Regions from separate parts of the Burkholderia sp. APQ4-4ca genome, predicted to be linked through region 1. Evidence: predicted binding sites of a transcription regulator. Region 1 holds the regulator's gene; each other region holds the start of a gene.
What was found. Region 1 encodes FliA, which starts transcription of late flagellar genes. Its sites were predicted from a motif close to CTAAAGTTTNNNNNNNNNNNGCCGNTA; they were not measured.
Positions count from the first base shown of each region.

Region 2: the regulator FliA is predicted to act here: its motif matches at 2,178-2,204, upstream of motA (flagellar motor stator protein MotA).
Region 3: the regulator FliA is predicted to act here: its motif matches at 1,977-2,003, upstream of flgK (flagellar hook-associated protein FlgK).

Region 1 covers NZ_JBYQCG010000240.1:39,930-44,639, reverse strand. The annotation lists partial or broken gene flhA (flagellar biosynthesis protein FlhA) at 1-418, shown strand, start outside; gene flhF (flagellar biosynthesis GTPase FlhF) at 415-2,187, shown strand; gene AC3IFE_RS31265 (nucleotide-binding protein) at 2,180-2,998, shown strand; gene AC3IFE_RS31260 (RNA polymerase sigma factor FliA) at 3,021-3,755, shown strand; S-adenosyl-L-homocysteine riboswitch at 3,867-3,982, shown strand; gene ahcY (adenosylhomocysteinase) at 4,015-4,710, shown strand, end outside.
Region 2 covers NZ_JBYQCG010000215.1:14,427-19,136, reverse strand. The annotation lists gene AC3IFE_RS22855 (glycosyltransferase family 4 protein) at 1-441, opposite strand, end outside; gene flhD (flagellar transcriptional regulator FlhD) at 1,105-1,425, shown strand; gene flhC (flagellar transcriptional regulator FlhC) at 1,518-2,072, shown strand; gene motA (flagellar motor stator protein MotA) at 2,253-3,113, shown strand; gene motB (flagellar motor protein MotB) at 3,127-4,146, shown strand; gene AC3IFE_RS22830 (response regulator) at 4,163-4,540, shown strand; gene cheA (chemotaxis protein CheA) at 4,574-4,710, shown strand, end outside.
Region 3 covers NZ_JBYQCG010000111.1:53,784-58,493, reverse strand. The annotation lists gene flgK (flagellar hook-associated protein FlgK) at 1-1,920, opposite strand, end outside; gene AC3IFE_RS14110 (flagellar brake protein) at 2,114-2,869, opposite strand; gene flgJ (flagellar assembly peptidoglycan hydrolase FlgJ) at 3,088-4,071, opposite strand; gene AC3IFE_RS14100 (flagellar basal body P-ring protein FlgI) at 4,072-4,710, opposite strand, start outside.

The DNA.
Region 1 (4,710 bases):
GATCCTCGAGGCCGTGTCCGAGCATGCGGGCCGCGGCGACGCATTCGAGATCACGGCGGCGGTGCGGCTCTCGCTCGGCCGCGCGATCACGCAGCAGTGGTATCCGGGCAACGGCGAAATGCAGGTGATGGGCCTCGACGCGAATCTGGAGCGCGTGCTGTCGCAGGCGCTCGCCACCGGCGCGAATCCGGGCCTCGAACCCGGCCTCGCGCACAACCTTCTGACCGGCACGCAGCAAGCGATGCTGCGTCAACAGAATCTCGGGCTGCCGCCCGTGCTGCTGGTGCAGCACGCGCTGCGCGCGATGCTCGCGCGTTTCCTGCGCCGCAGCCTGCCGCAACTGAAAGTGCTGTCGTACGCCGAAGTGCCGGACACACGCACGATCAAAGTCGTTAACGTCATCGGGGGTTCCGCTTGAACATTCGCAAATTCACCGGCGCAACGAGCCGCGACGCACTTCGTCTCGTGCGCGAGGCGCTCGGCGCCGACGCGGTCGTGCTGTCGAACCGCACGCTCGATGACGGCAGCGTCGAAATCGTTGCACTCGCCGATTCGGATCTCGCCGCGGTGGCGCCGCCGGCCGCGCGTCCGCGCCTCGCCACGTCGCGCGCGCCGGAATCCGTGCCGGCCGCCGCCGTGCCGGGCATCGTGTCGCGCCCGGGCATCGCTCCGCGCCCGGCCGTCAATCCGTATGCGGCGGGCGAAGGCGGGCTGCCGGACGTGTTCTCGTCCGTGTTCGGCGCGAGCGCCGACATGCAAGACGCGGATGCGCACGCGGCGCCGATCGATGCGGACGCGCCCGCGGCGGCAGCGCCGTCGAGCGCCGCATCCGCCGCGGCAGGCATGCCGGCCGCCGGATCGTCCGCGCCTGCTTCCGAACCCGCACCGTGGCTCGTCGAGCACGCGAAGCGCCTGACGCAGCAGCGCGACGCGCTGATTGCCCGTGCGCAGGCGTCTGCCGAGCCGCAGGCGAGCGCGCCCGCGCCGCAAGCCGCCGCCCGCGCGACGCCGCCCGACTGGGCGCGCGACATCGTGCGCGACGCCGAACGCCGGTCGCCGGCCGCCGGAGCGTCGGCCTCTGCGAAGCGCGCAGCCGACACGGGCGCCGCATACGGCGCCAGGGCGACGGAACGCACGCACCTGTCCGCCGACACGGCCGCCGTGGTGGCCGATGCGGTGAAGTCGCGCATCGAGCGGATCGTCAACGACACGGTGATGCAGGAGCTGGGCGAGCTGCGCGGAATGATGGAAGAGCAGTTCGACAGCCTGATGTGGCACGACCGCCAGCGTCGCGGCCCCGTCCACGGCGCGCTGACGAAGCACCTGTTCGCGGCCGGCTTCTCCGCGCAGCTCGTGCGGATGCTGGTCGACAACCTGCCGGCCGGCGACGGCGCGCAGACCTTCGAGCAGGCCGCCGAATGGGCGCAGTCGGTGCTCGCGTCGAACCTGCCGGTGCTGGACAGCGAGGACGCGCTGATGGAGCGCGGCGGCGTGTTCGCCCTGATGGGCCCGACGGGCGTCGGCAAGACGACCACCACCGCGAAGCTGGCCGCGCGCTGCGTGATGCGCTTCGGCGCGAGCAAGGTCGCGCTGCTGACCACCGACAGCTACCGGATCGGCGGCCACGAGCAACTGCGCATCTTCGGCAAGATCCTCGGCGTGCCGGTTCACGCGGTGAAGGATGCGGGCGACCTCGCGCTCGCGCTGTCCGAGCTGCGCAACAAGCACATCGTGCTGATCGACACGATCGGCATGAGCCAGCGCGACCGCGCGGTGTCCGACCAGATCGCGATGCTGCACGGCGCGAACGCGCCCGTGCAGCGCCTGCTGCTGCTCAACGCGACGAGCCACGGCGACACGCTGAACGAAGTCGTGCAGGCGTACCGCAGCGCGGGCGAGCATCCGGACCTGGCCGGCTGCATCCTCACGAAGCTCGACGAGGCGACTCACCTCGGCGGCGTGCTCGACACGGTGATTCGCTACAAGCTGCCGGTCCACTACGTGTCGACCGGCCAGAAGGTGCCGGAGAACCTGTACGTCGCATCGACCAAATTCCTGCTGAAGAGCGCGTTCTGTGTACCGCGCGACGGCTCGCCCTTCGTGCCGCAAGACGAGGACATGCCGACGCTGCTTTCCGCACTGACCGCACGTTCCACCGCCGAGCTGCACGAGGTGCGATTTGGATAAACGGATCATCGATCAGGCCGAAGGGCTGCGGCGCCTGCTGGCCGGGCGCGCGTCGCGCATCGTCGCGGTGACGGGCGGGCCCGCGGGCGTCGGCTGCACGTCCACCGTCGTGAACCTCGCGGCGGCGCTCGCGTCGCTCGGCAAGGACGTGCTCGTCGTCGACGAGCGCGCCGACGTGCATTCGGCCAGCGCGACGCTCGCCGGCGCGTGGCTGCGCGACGGCGAACGCACGCGGGTGGCGGCCGGCTTCGGCCTGTGCGGCGCCGCGCGGCTCGCGCGCGCCGGCTACGGCGACGCGCAACTGAGCGACTTCATCGACGGCCCGGCCGACATCGTCCTCGTCGACGCGCAGCTCGGAGCCGACGGATCGTTGTCGGCGCTCGCGCGCGAAGCGCACGACGTGCTGATCGTCACGCGGGTCGCCGCGCAGGCGATCACCGAGGCGTATGCGTGCATGAAGCGGCTGCATTTCGCGCACGCGTTCGCGCAGTTCCGCGTGCTGACCAATCAGGTCGCCAGCCACGCGGACGCGAAGACGGCCTTCGACAACCTCGCGGGCGTCGCGAGCCGCTACCTGACCGTGTCGATCGCCGACGCGGGCTGCGTGAGCGCCGATCCGCTCGTCGAGCACGCCCGCGAACTGATGCATGCGGTGGTCGACGCGTTTCCGTCGTCGGCTGCCGCGCGCGACTACCGGCAGATTGCCGCCGACCTGTTGTACTGGCCGATGCGCCCGGGTTCGGGCGCGGGCCGCGCGGTCCATGCCGGCGGCAAGCCGTCGTATGAGGCGGGCGCGGCACACGCCGCGTGAGCGCCACCCGAAGGAGGGAGCCATGATGTACAACGCTCAAGGAAAGATGTCCCAGGCCGACGTGCTCGCGCAATATGCGCCGCTCGTGCGCCGCCTTGGACTGCAGCTCGTCGCGAAGATGCCGGCGAGCGTCGATCTCGACGATCTGATCCAGGCCGGCATGATCGGCCTGATGGACGCGGCCGGCCGCTACAAGGAAGACCAGGGCGCGCAGTTCGAGACCTACGCGACGCAGCGGATCCGCGGCGCGATGCTCGACGAGCTGCGCAGCAACGACTGGCTGCCGCGCAGCCTGCGCAAGACGTCGCGCGAGGTCGAGCACGCGGTGCACCAGGTCGAGCAGCACCTCGGCCGCTCGGCGACCGAGACCGAGATCGCGCAGCACCTGAACATGCCGCTCGACGAATACCAGGGGATGCTGCAGGATCTGCACGGCAGCCAGCTCATCTACTACGAGGATTTCGATCGCGCGGCCGACGACGAGCCGTTCCTCGACCGTTATCGCGTCGATCATGCCGATCCGTTGTCGGCGCTGCTCGACGAGCACCTGCGCGAGGCGCTCGTGGAGGCGATCGAGCGGCTGCCGGAGCGCGAGAAGCTGCTGATGTCGCTGTACTACGAACGGGGCCTGAATCTGCGCGAAATCGGCGCGGTGCTCGAGGTGAGCGAATCGCGCGTGTGCCAGTTGCACAGCCAGGCCGTCGCGCGCCTGCGCGCGCGGCTGCGCGAACAGGCGTGGGTCGGCGCCGAGTCCTGACCCCGGCGTCCTGCCCCGTTGGCCACGGCCGCGCGCGCCGCGCCGCGCGCGTCTCGTGCCTACGCATCGTCCTTGCGCATTTCGCGCGCCGATTTGCTACAATCCCCTCCGTTTTCCGAGGAGCGTTGCGACGGGCCATCAGTGTCCGCCAGGCTCGGAGAGCTTCACCAAGCAGCCGTGCGGCGATTTTCCCGCCGGCCCCGCTTCCTGAACGGCGCTCACGTCACCAATCTAGAAACTTTTTAGAAAGGAGGGCGTGATGAACGCCATTATCGATTCCAAGGCTTCCCACGATTACGTCGTCGCCGACATGGCGCTGGCCGGCTGGGGCCGCAAGGAACTCAACATCGCCGAGACCGAAATGCCGGGCCTCGTGCAGATCCGCGACGAATACAAGGCGCAGCAGCCGCTGAAGGGCGCGCGCATTGCCGGTTCGCTGCACATGACGATCCAGACGGGCGTGCTGATCGAGACGCTGAAGGCGCTCGGCGCGGACGTGCGCTGGGCATCGTGCAACATCTTCTCGACGCAGGATCACGCGGCGGCCGCGATCGTCGAAGCCGGCACGCCGGTGTTCGCGTTCAAGGGCGAGTCGCTCGACGAATACTGGGAGTTCTCGCACCGCATCTTCGAATGGCCGAACGGCGAATTCGCGAACATGATCCTGGACGACGGCGGCGACGCCACGCTGCTGCTGATCCTCGGCGCGAAGGCCGAGAAGGACCGTTCGGTGATCGCGAAGCCGACCAACGAGGAAGAAGTCGCGCTGTACAAGTCGATCGCGGCGCACCTCGACGTCGACGCGAACTGGTACTCGAAGCGCCTCGCGCACATCAAGGGCGTGACCGAGGAAACCACGACCGGCGTGCACCGCCTGTACCAGATGGAAAAGGACGGCCGCCTGCCGTTCCCGGCGTTCAACGTGAACGATTCCGTCACGAAGTCGAAGTTCGAC
Region 2 (4,710 bases), on a different contig from region 1:
CGGCAGCGGCTTGCGCTGGTTGTTCGAGATCGACACGACCGGCGAATTCGGGAACGCGTCGAACACCGGCTGCAGCTCCGGCAGGTCGAGGCGGCCGTGCAGCGTCGTCACGTACGGCGTGTCGAGGCGCGACATCAGCGGGAACGGCAGGTAGTCGAGGTGGAAGTGCAGCACGTCGAATTCGTGCGCGACCCGGGCGACCTGCTCGAGGAGCCGCATATGGGGCGCCATCGAATCGCGAATCGACGGGTCGAGCCGCAGCGCGCGCGGCCAGGCCGCCTCGAGACGGGCCGACGTAACCGAGTCGCCGCTGGCGAACAGCGTCACGTCATGGCCGAGTTCGACGAGCGCCTCGGTGAGGTAGGACACGACACGCTCGGTGCCGCCGTAGAGTTTCGGCGGGACGGCTTCGTAAAGCGGCGCGATCTGGGCAATTCGCATGGATGTTCTCCTGTGTCGATCCGAGCGCGCGGCGGCGCCGATGCGGATCCCGTACAAGGTTGCGGAACTTGCCGACGCACGCGGTTCGCGATACGTGGCCGGGCCCTGGGCGGGGTGCGCGGAGCGCCGGCGGCAAGCTGCGGGGCGGGCCGGCACGGCTCGCGCCGCCGCCCATTGGAGTCCATTATCGATATCGCCCTGAGGGGTTCGAGTGTTTTTTCAAACACTTAAGGCTTGTTACACGATGAAATACGCGAAAACCCCGAGAAAAAGGGCACGGAATCATGAAGCGCGACAGCCATAACTATTGTTGCGCTATCGTGAAAAAGCACTATAATTTTTACCGACCCGATTGCCGGCGCCTTGCCGGCAAGCCTTCCGCTCCCGGCGCGGCGGCCATCGGCGCCCCTCGCAACCGAATCCGCGTTGCAATCCGTTTTCCGACCGTTCCTTTCAATTCGCCTTGTCGGAAAAATTCCTACACGGTTTACAGACAAATCCTGCACGGCATACGCCACTTCGCTGATACCGACATAAATCCCGTTTGGCCAAAATTCGCCCTGTAAGACTATAAACGAGCCGACTGAGCGCCCAGTGCGCGCTGATCGAGCAAACGTTTTCATAACATGATTGGCCAAAGCACAGTTTTTTAACGGGGGAATCATGAGCGCCACCAGTGAAATGCTCAGTGAGATCAAAGAGGTTAACCTGTCGTATCTCCTCCTCGCGCAGCGACTGCTGCGGGAAGACAAGGCGATGGGCATGTTTCGCATGGGCATTTCCCAGGAACTGGCCGACGTGCTCGCCAACCTCACGCTCGCGCAGACCGTGAAGCTGGCCGCGTCGAACCAGATGCTGTGCCGCTTCCGCTTCGATGATCACGCGCTGCTGTCGTCGCTCGCCGACAAGGGCCGCAGCGATGTCGTCGCGCACGCCCACTCGGCCATCCTGATGGCCGGGCAGCAGGTCGAAGGCGTCCGCTGATCCATCCCGCCTTGCGTTCGTCCCGGCGTGCCGCGCCGGCCGGCAGCGTATTGGCCATTCATTCGCACAACGTCAAGCGGACGGTTATCACCATGGCAAGCAAAAGCGTCGTGATCGAGGTGAAGGAAATCACCCTCGCCATCGAACTCATCGAACTGGGCGCCCGGCTGCAGCTGCTGGAGGCGGAGACGAGCCTGTCGCGGGACCGTCTGATCAAGCTGTACAAGGAACTGAAGGGCGTGTCGCCGCCGAAGGGGATGCTGCCGTTCTCGACCGACTGGTTCATGACGTGGCAGCCGAACATCCACTCGTCGCTGTTCTACAACATGTACCGGTTCATGCAGGACCACGGCCGCTGCGACCCGATCCAGTCGATCGTGAAGGCGTACCGGCTCTATCTGGAGCACGTGAACCTGTCTGGCGACGAGGCCGCGCTGAGCCTCACGCGGGCGTGGACGCTGGTGCGCTTCTTCGATTCGGGGATGCTGCAGATGACGCCCTGCACGCGCTGCGGCGGCCACTTCGTCGCGCATGCGCATGATCCGCATCAAGGTTTCGTGTGCGGCCTGTGCCAGCCGCCGTCGCGCGCCGGCAAGACCCGCAAGGCCGCCGCCGCGCGCGCCGAACTGGCCGCCGCCGTGGCCTGAGCGCCGGGCCGGGCAAGGCCGGACGGGCCGCGAGCGACGTCCGCGGGCCGCGCGAATCGTCCGCGCACTGCTGGTAAACACCGTCGGGCTACCGCCGGGCGGCCGCGAAAGTTTTCCTGCCGACTGCCGTAAACCTGTTTAACGGCGGTCTTCCCGCCGGTCTTTCGTGAGGGACAGGCAGTGCTGATTATCGTGGGAACACTCGTGACGCTGTTGTCCGTCTTCGGCGGTTATGCGCTGGCAGGCGGGCATCTGGGCGCCTTGGTCCAGCCCATCGAGATCCTGATGATCGTGGGCGCCGGCGTCGGCGCGTTCATCCTCGGCAACGGCGTCAAGACCATCAAGGCGACGCTGCGCGTCCTGCCGACGCTCTTCAAGGGCTCGAAATACACGAAGGACGTCTACATGGAGCTGATGGCGCTGCTTTACGTGCTGCTCGCGAAGGCACGCAAGGAAGGCACGCTGACGCTCGAGGCCGACATCGACGATCCGGAAAAGAGCCCGATCTTCACGCAATACCCGAAGATCCTCGCCGATCACCACATCGTCGAATTCCTGACCGACTACCTGCGCCTGATGGTGGGCGGCAACATGAACGCGTTCGAGATCGAAAGCCTGATGGACGAGGAGATCGAGACGCATCACACGGAAGGCGAAGGCCCGGCGCACGCGCTGATGCGCGTCGGCGACGCGATGCCGGCGTTCGGGATCGTCGCGGCCGTGATGGGCGTCGTGCATACGATGGCCTCGGCCGACAAGCCGCCCGCGGTGCTCGGCGCGATGATCGCGCAGGCGCTGGTCGGCACGTTCCTCGGGATCCTGCTGTCGTACGGGCTGATCGGGCCGCTCGCGAGCCTCGCGGAACAGCGCGTGGCCGAGTCGACCAAGATGTTCCAGTGCATCAAGGTGACGATCCTCGCGACGCTGAACGGCTATGCGCCGGCGATCGCGGTCGAGTTCGGCCGCAAGGTGCTGTTCTCGACCGAGCGTCCGTCGTTCTCCGAGCTCGAAGAACACGTGCGCCGCGTGAAGACCAAGTGAGGCGGAGCGACCGATGAGCAAGAGCAAGGATCGCGCAATCGTCGTCAAGCGGGTGGCCCCGGCGAAGAAGGGCCACCACGGCGGCGCATGGAAGCTCGCGTACGCGGACTTCATGACCGCGATGATGGCGTTCTTCCTGCTGATGTGGCTGCTGAGTTCCGTCACGCCGGTGCAGCTGAAGGGGATCGCCGAATACTTCAACATGCCGCTGAAGGCCGCGATTCTCGGCAGCGGCGACCGCAGCTCGCAGGATTCCAGCATCGTCAACGGCGGCGGCCGCGACCTGTCGAGCACGGATGCCGGCACGCTGCGCCGCACCGACGGCACGACGCCGCTCGCCGAGCGCCTCGCGAAGGCGGGCGACGAGCATTCCCGGTCGCAGGCGCAGGGCGCGCAGGACCGGCTCGAGCAGACGCGCCTGCACGACCTGCAGATCAAGCTGATGGCCGCGATCGAGGCCAATCCGACGCTGCGCCAGTTCAAGCAGCAGATCCGCATCGATTCGACGCTGATGGGGCTGCGCATCGAGATCGTCGATTCGCAGAAGCGGCCGATGTTCGCGATGTCGAGCGACCACGTCGAGCCGTACATGCGCGACATCCTGCGCGAGATCGGCAAGACGCTGAACGACGTGCCGAACCGGATCATCGTCCAGGGCCACACCGACGCCGTGCCGTACGCGGGCGGCGAGGGCGGCTACAGCAACTGGGAGTTGTCGGCCGATCGCGCGAACGCATCGCGCCGCGAGCTGATCTCCGGCGGCATGGACGAGGCGAAAGTGCTGCGCGTGCTGGGCCTCGCGTCGACGCAGAACCTGAACAAGGCCGATCCGCTCGATCCGGAAAACCGCCGGATCAGCGTGATCGTGCTGAATCGCAAATCCGAAGAAGCGCTGATGCGCGACGACGCGACGACGACGACGCTGTCCGCCGACGCGGCCGGCTCGAAGCTGCTCGCGCAGCAGCTCGGCGGCCCGACGCCGGCGGCGCGCCCGGTCGTGGCGAGCGCCGTCGCCGTGGCGCCGAAACCCTGACGTTTCCGAGACAGACATGATCCGAACCATTCTCGCCATCGACGACTCCGCGACCATGCGTGCGCTGCTGCAGGCCACGCTTGCGCAGGCGGGCTACGACGTGACGGTGGCGCCGGACGGCGAAGCCGGCTTCGACATGGCGGCGACGGCGCCGTACGACCTGGTCCTGACCGACCAGAACATGCCGCGCAAGAGCGGGCTCGAGGTGATCGCCGGGCTGCGCAAGCTGACCGCGTACGCGCACACGCCGATCCTCGTGCTGACGACCGAAGGCAGCGATGCGTTCAAGGACGCCGCACGCGAGGCGGGCGCGACCGGCTGGATCGAAAAGCCGATCGACCCGGGCGTGCTGGTCGACCTGGTCGCCACGCTGTCCGAGCCGGCTGCTTCCTGACATGAACGCGATGAATTCAACCGGTGACCGGGCATGACTCTCGACATCACTCAGTTCTACCAGACCTTTTTCGACGAAGCGGACGAACTGCTCGCGCAGATGGAGCAGCTGCTGCTGAACCTCGACGTCGATTCGCCCGATCCCGAGGATCTGGCGGCGATCTTCCGCGC
Region 3 (4,710 bases), on a different contig from region 1:
GTACTGCATCAGGTTCGCCGCTTCCTCGTTCTGGTTCACGCCCGACACCGACTGCTGCGCGGTCGTGATCTGGCCGACGAGCGAGGTCTGCGCGGCGCTCGACGACTTCAGCTGGCTCGCCGTGTTGCCGATCGCGTTCACGTAGTTCGCATACGCGCCGGTCAGCGTCGTCGTGCCGCCGCCGAGCGCCTTCGCGGTGACGAGCTGCGACAACGCTTGTGCGTTGGAGCCGTCGCTCGTGCCGCCCGCGTACGGTCCGATCGTGAACGTGTCGCCATCCGACGGCGCGCCGGACAGCGTGACGGTCACGCCGTTCATCACGCCCGCCGGAGCCGGCTGCGTGGTGCTGTTGATCGTCAGCTTCGCGCCGGCCGTCGCGTTGTACGGCACGCTGTCGGTCGGGCTCGTGATCGTCACCGAGGTCGGCGGGGTGCCCGCGATCGTCACCGTGGTGCCGGCCGGGAAGCCCGACAGCGACTGCGACGCCGCGTCGTAGGTCAGCTTGGTCGGCGTCGTCGGCACCTGGTAGCCGGCGCTCACCGCGCCCTGCGTGATCTTTGCCGTGCCGATGTTGGTTTTCGATGCCGCAGCGACCACCGGCGACGCGGCCGCGATCGCCGAGCCGCTCGTGGTCGCGAGGCCGAAGCCGGTCAGCGCGCCGCGCGTCGGCAGCACGGTGAACTGGTCGCCGGCATTCATCGCGCCGGACGAGAACGAGAAGTTCAGCCCGCCGAGCGAGACCGGCATCGGACCGGCCTTCTGGTCGACCACCGACCCGCTCGCGCGGTCGGTCAGCGTGTAGTTCGTGCCGTCGTACGACAGCGTGTAGTCGCTCGTCGTCGGCTGCGACGCACTGGCGAACGACACGGACAGCGACGCGTTGCCGGTGTTGCCCTGATTCGAATAGACGGTCGGGTTCGTCACCGTGAACAGGTCGCCGCCCGGCTTGCCCGCCAGATCGACGCCGAGCGCGTTCTGCGCGTTGACCTGCGCGGCGAAGCTGGTCGCGAGCGCGCCGAGCTGCGCCTGGGCCGGGTCGAGCGTCTGACGGCGGAACGCGAGCAGGCCGCCGAGCGTGCCGCCCGACAGCGACGCATCCGGCAGCGCCTGGTCCGGCCCCTGCGGATTCGCGCCGGCGATGCCCTGCGACACGACGGTGAGCTCGCTCGGATCGGACGGCGACGTGACGGTCGCAAGCTGGTAGCTCTTGTCGGCGACGACGAGCGGCTGGCCGCCCGCGAGGAATACGCTGTAGCCGCTGTCGTTGCGCACGACCTGCACGCCGGCGAGGGACGACAGGTTCGACACCGCGAGATCGCGCTGGTCCATCAGCTGGTTCGGCGGCTGCCCCTGGCTGCTCGCCGCCGAGATCTGCTGGTTCAGCTGCGCGATCTGCGCGGTGTACGTATTGATCTGCGACACGGTGCTGGTGAGCTGCGTGTTCACGCTCTGGCGCAACGCGTCGTATTGCTGGCCCGCCGCCTTCAGCTGGTCGCCGAGAATCTGCGCGTTGCTGATCGCGGTCTGCCGCACCGACGGATCGGACGCATTGTTCGCGACGTTCTGCAGCCCGGTGAAATAGCTCGTGATCGCGGTCGAGATGCCGGCCGTCGGGCTGCCGACGTAGTTGTTCAGCTGCGCGACGAGCGAATACCACGTCGACAGCGCGCCGCCCTGCGTCTGCGCGCCGTTCAGCTGGTCGCTCAGGTACTGGCTGTACTGCCGCTGCACGGTGACGGTGTTCACGCCCTGCGGCATGTAGCCGCTGCTGGTGTACTGCCCGCTCGCCTCGGCATAGACCGGGCGTTCGACCGAATAGCCCGGCGTCGCCGCGTTGCTGATGTTCTGGCCGGTCGTCGTGAGGCCCCAGAGCGCGGCATTCAGGCCGCTGACGCCGAGGTTCATGAGTGTGTTGGACATGCGCGATCCTGATGAGCCGGCCGCGCTGCGGCCGCCGGGTTGCGTGACTCCCGGTATAACGGCCGCGGATTGAAAAAATTGAGGAAAAAATGCACGCGCGGCGCACGGGCGTGCGTCGCCGCTGGAAGCGCCCGGCGCAAGGCGCCGGCGGTGCTGCGCGGGCGGCCCGCGGGGGGCGCCGGCCGGATGCGCGTCAGGCCCGCGCGAGCGAGCGGCGCTTCATTTCGAGCTGCGTGATCAGCCGTTGCAGCGTGTTCTCCGCGCTGCCCGGCAGCGACATGTAGCGAAAGCCGAGCTGGTAGCGGCGCGACCCGTTCGGCATCTGCGTCGAACGCTGCGACACCAGCTGCAGGTCGAGCGACAGCTTGCCGTGGCCGGTCAGCTCGAGCTCGACGTCCGGCAGCAGCGTGCCGACCTCGAGCGCCTCGACGCGCTCATCCGCCGTGCGCAGCCCCACGCCGCCGAGCGACAGGTTGTGCACCTCGAACAGGAAGCTTTCGCCGTCCGGCAGCTTGCCGCGGCACAGGAACGGATCGACGATCGGCGCGTCGACGCGGAAATATTCGCGGCGCTGGATGCACACCAGCACGTCGGGGAAATCGGCGACGAACGCGGGCAGCCCCTCGTAGCGCGTCTCGCGCGGCGTGCCCGTGGTGAATTCGACGCGCACGCCCTCCGGCGCGGCCGCGAACGTGCAGTGCGACGCGCCGAGGATGCCGGCGTTCTGCTCGGACAGCGCGCCCCAGTCGAACGTGAACGTCCGCGCGCCGACGTCGACCTCGAGCAGACGCGTGACGAGCTGGCCGCCCGGGTACTGGACCGTCAGGAAATCGCCGCGGTTCACCAGGTTGCGCAACTGCACGCCGATTTCCAGCGGATTGCGGCGGGCATAGTCGGGCCCGGAGTGGCCTGCATCCAGGCTGGGGTCCGTCGACGTTTCGATATTCATGGCTAGCCGGTCTTTCTTGTCATGGGCGCCCGGGGCAACCGGTGCGCAATAAAACCGGGCCAGAACGGGGGCCCGGTCGCAGGTCTCTCACACTTAGCGGCAGTGCTGACCGAAAGTTTAGATCGAAACGGCGATTTATTTCTCGCAAACGTTGAAACCGCGCGCGGCAAGGTGCCGGGCGCGGTCCGAGGGGGGCCAACCGGTGGCGGGCGCGGCCGTCAGCCGATCTGCTGCATGATCGAGATCAGCTTTTTCGCGTAATTCGGGTCGGTGGCGTAGCCGGCCTTCTGCATCCCGTGCGCGAAGCCTTCGACGCTGCGGCTCGCGCTCAGCACGCCCGCGTAGCGCGGGTTGTTCTTCAGCAGGTTCGCGTAATCGGTCATCGCGTGCTCGTACGAGTCGTACGCACGGAACTTCGCGACCACGCGGCGCGGCGTGCCGTTCACGTATTCGGTGGTCAGCGCCGACACGGTGCGGCCGGTCCAGCCCTTGTTCGCCTTGATGCCGAACACGTTGTAGCTGGTCGAGCCGTCCGTCGCGCGGATCTCGCGCTTGCCCCAGCCCGATTCGAGCGCGGCCTGGCCGACGATGAAACGCGCCGGGATGCCGGTCGTCGCACTGGCCGCCTGCGCGGGGCCCGCGAGCCGGTCGACGAACGCGTCCGCGCCCTGCACGCCGCGCGCGCCCTTGAGCGGCGGCGTCAGCGCGCTGTCGGCCGAGTAGCCGCGCGCGCCGGCAAGGCCGCCGTTGTTCGCCGCGTTCGCATAGGCCTTCGCCATCGCGTTCATCGCGGCGAGGCTGCCTTCGTTGCCGGCCGTGCCGAGGCCGCCGGCGCCCATGCCGCCCGCGCCGACGTCGGCCGCCGTGTCGCTGCCCGCGCCGGCGCCCGCATTGCGCAGCAACTGCTTCATCAGCGCATCGGCGACGCCGATTCCGTGCTTCGACATCTGCTGCGCGAGCTGCTGGTCGAGCATCGACGTGTACATCTTCGACGTATGCGAATCGAACAGCCCGCCGTCGGGCGACGCGTCGCGCATGCTCTTGAGCATCATCTGCGTGAACATCGCGTCGAACTGGCCGGCGACCGCCTTCGCGCCGGCCTGCGGCGATTGCTTCGCCTGCGCGCGCAGCGCGTCGAAACCCTGCACGTCGAGCGCGAAGCGCTGCGTGAGGTCGTTTGCGTTGGGGAGCGTGGCTGCCATTTAGATCACCTCCAGGTCGGCGCGCAGCGCGCCGGCCGCCTTCATCGCCTGCAGGATCGACATCAGGTCCGCGGGCGTCGCGCCGAGCGTGTTCAGCGCCTTCACGACGTCGGCGAGATTCGCGCCGGCCGTCACCATCTTCAGCGCGCCGTTGTCCTGCTTCAGCTGGATCTGCGACTGCTGCGCGACCACCGTCTGCCCGTTCGAGAACGGCCCCGGCTGCGACACCACCGGCTGCGTGTTGACGACCACCGACAGGTTGCCGTGCGCGACCGCGCAGCTTTGCAGCGTGACCATCTGGTTCATCACGATCGAGCCGGTGCGCGCGTTCAGGATCACCTTCGCCGCGGCCTTGTCCGGGCTCACGTCGAGGTTCTCCAGGCGCGCCATGAACGCGACCTGCTGCGCGGAATCGGCCGGCGCGGCGAGCTGGATCGTGCGGCCGTCGAGCGCCGTCGCGGTGCCCGGGCCGAAGCTCGCGTTGACCGCGGACACGATCCGCTGCGCGGTGCCGTAGTCCATGTCGTTCAGTTGCAGCTGCAGGACGCCGTTCATCTGCGCGACCGCGTTCGGCACCGAACGCTCGACGATCGCGCCGCCGACGATCCGGCCGGCCGCGAGCTGGTTCACCTGCACGCG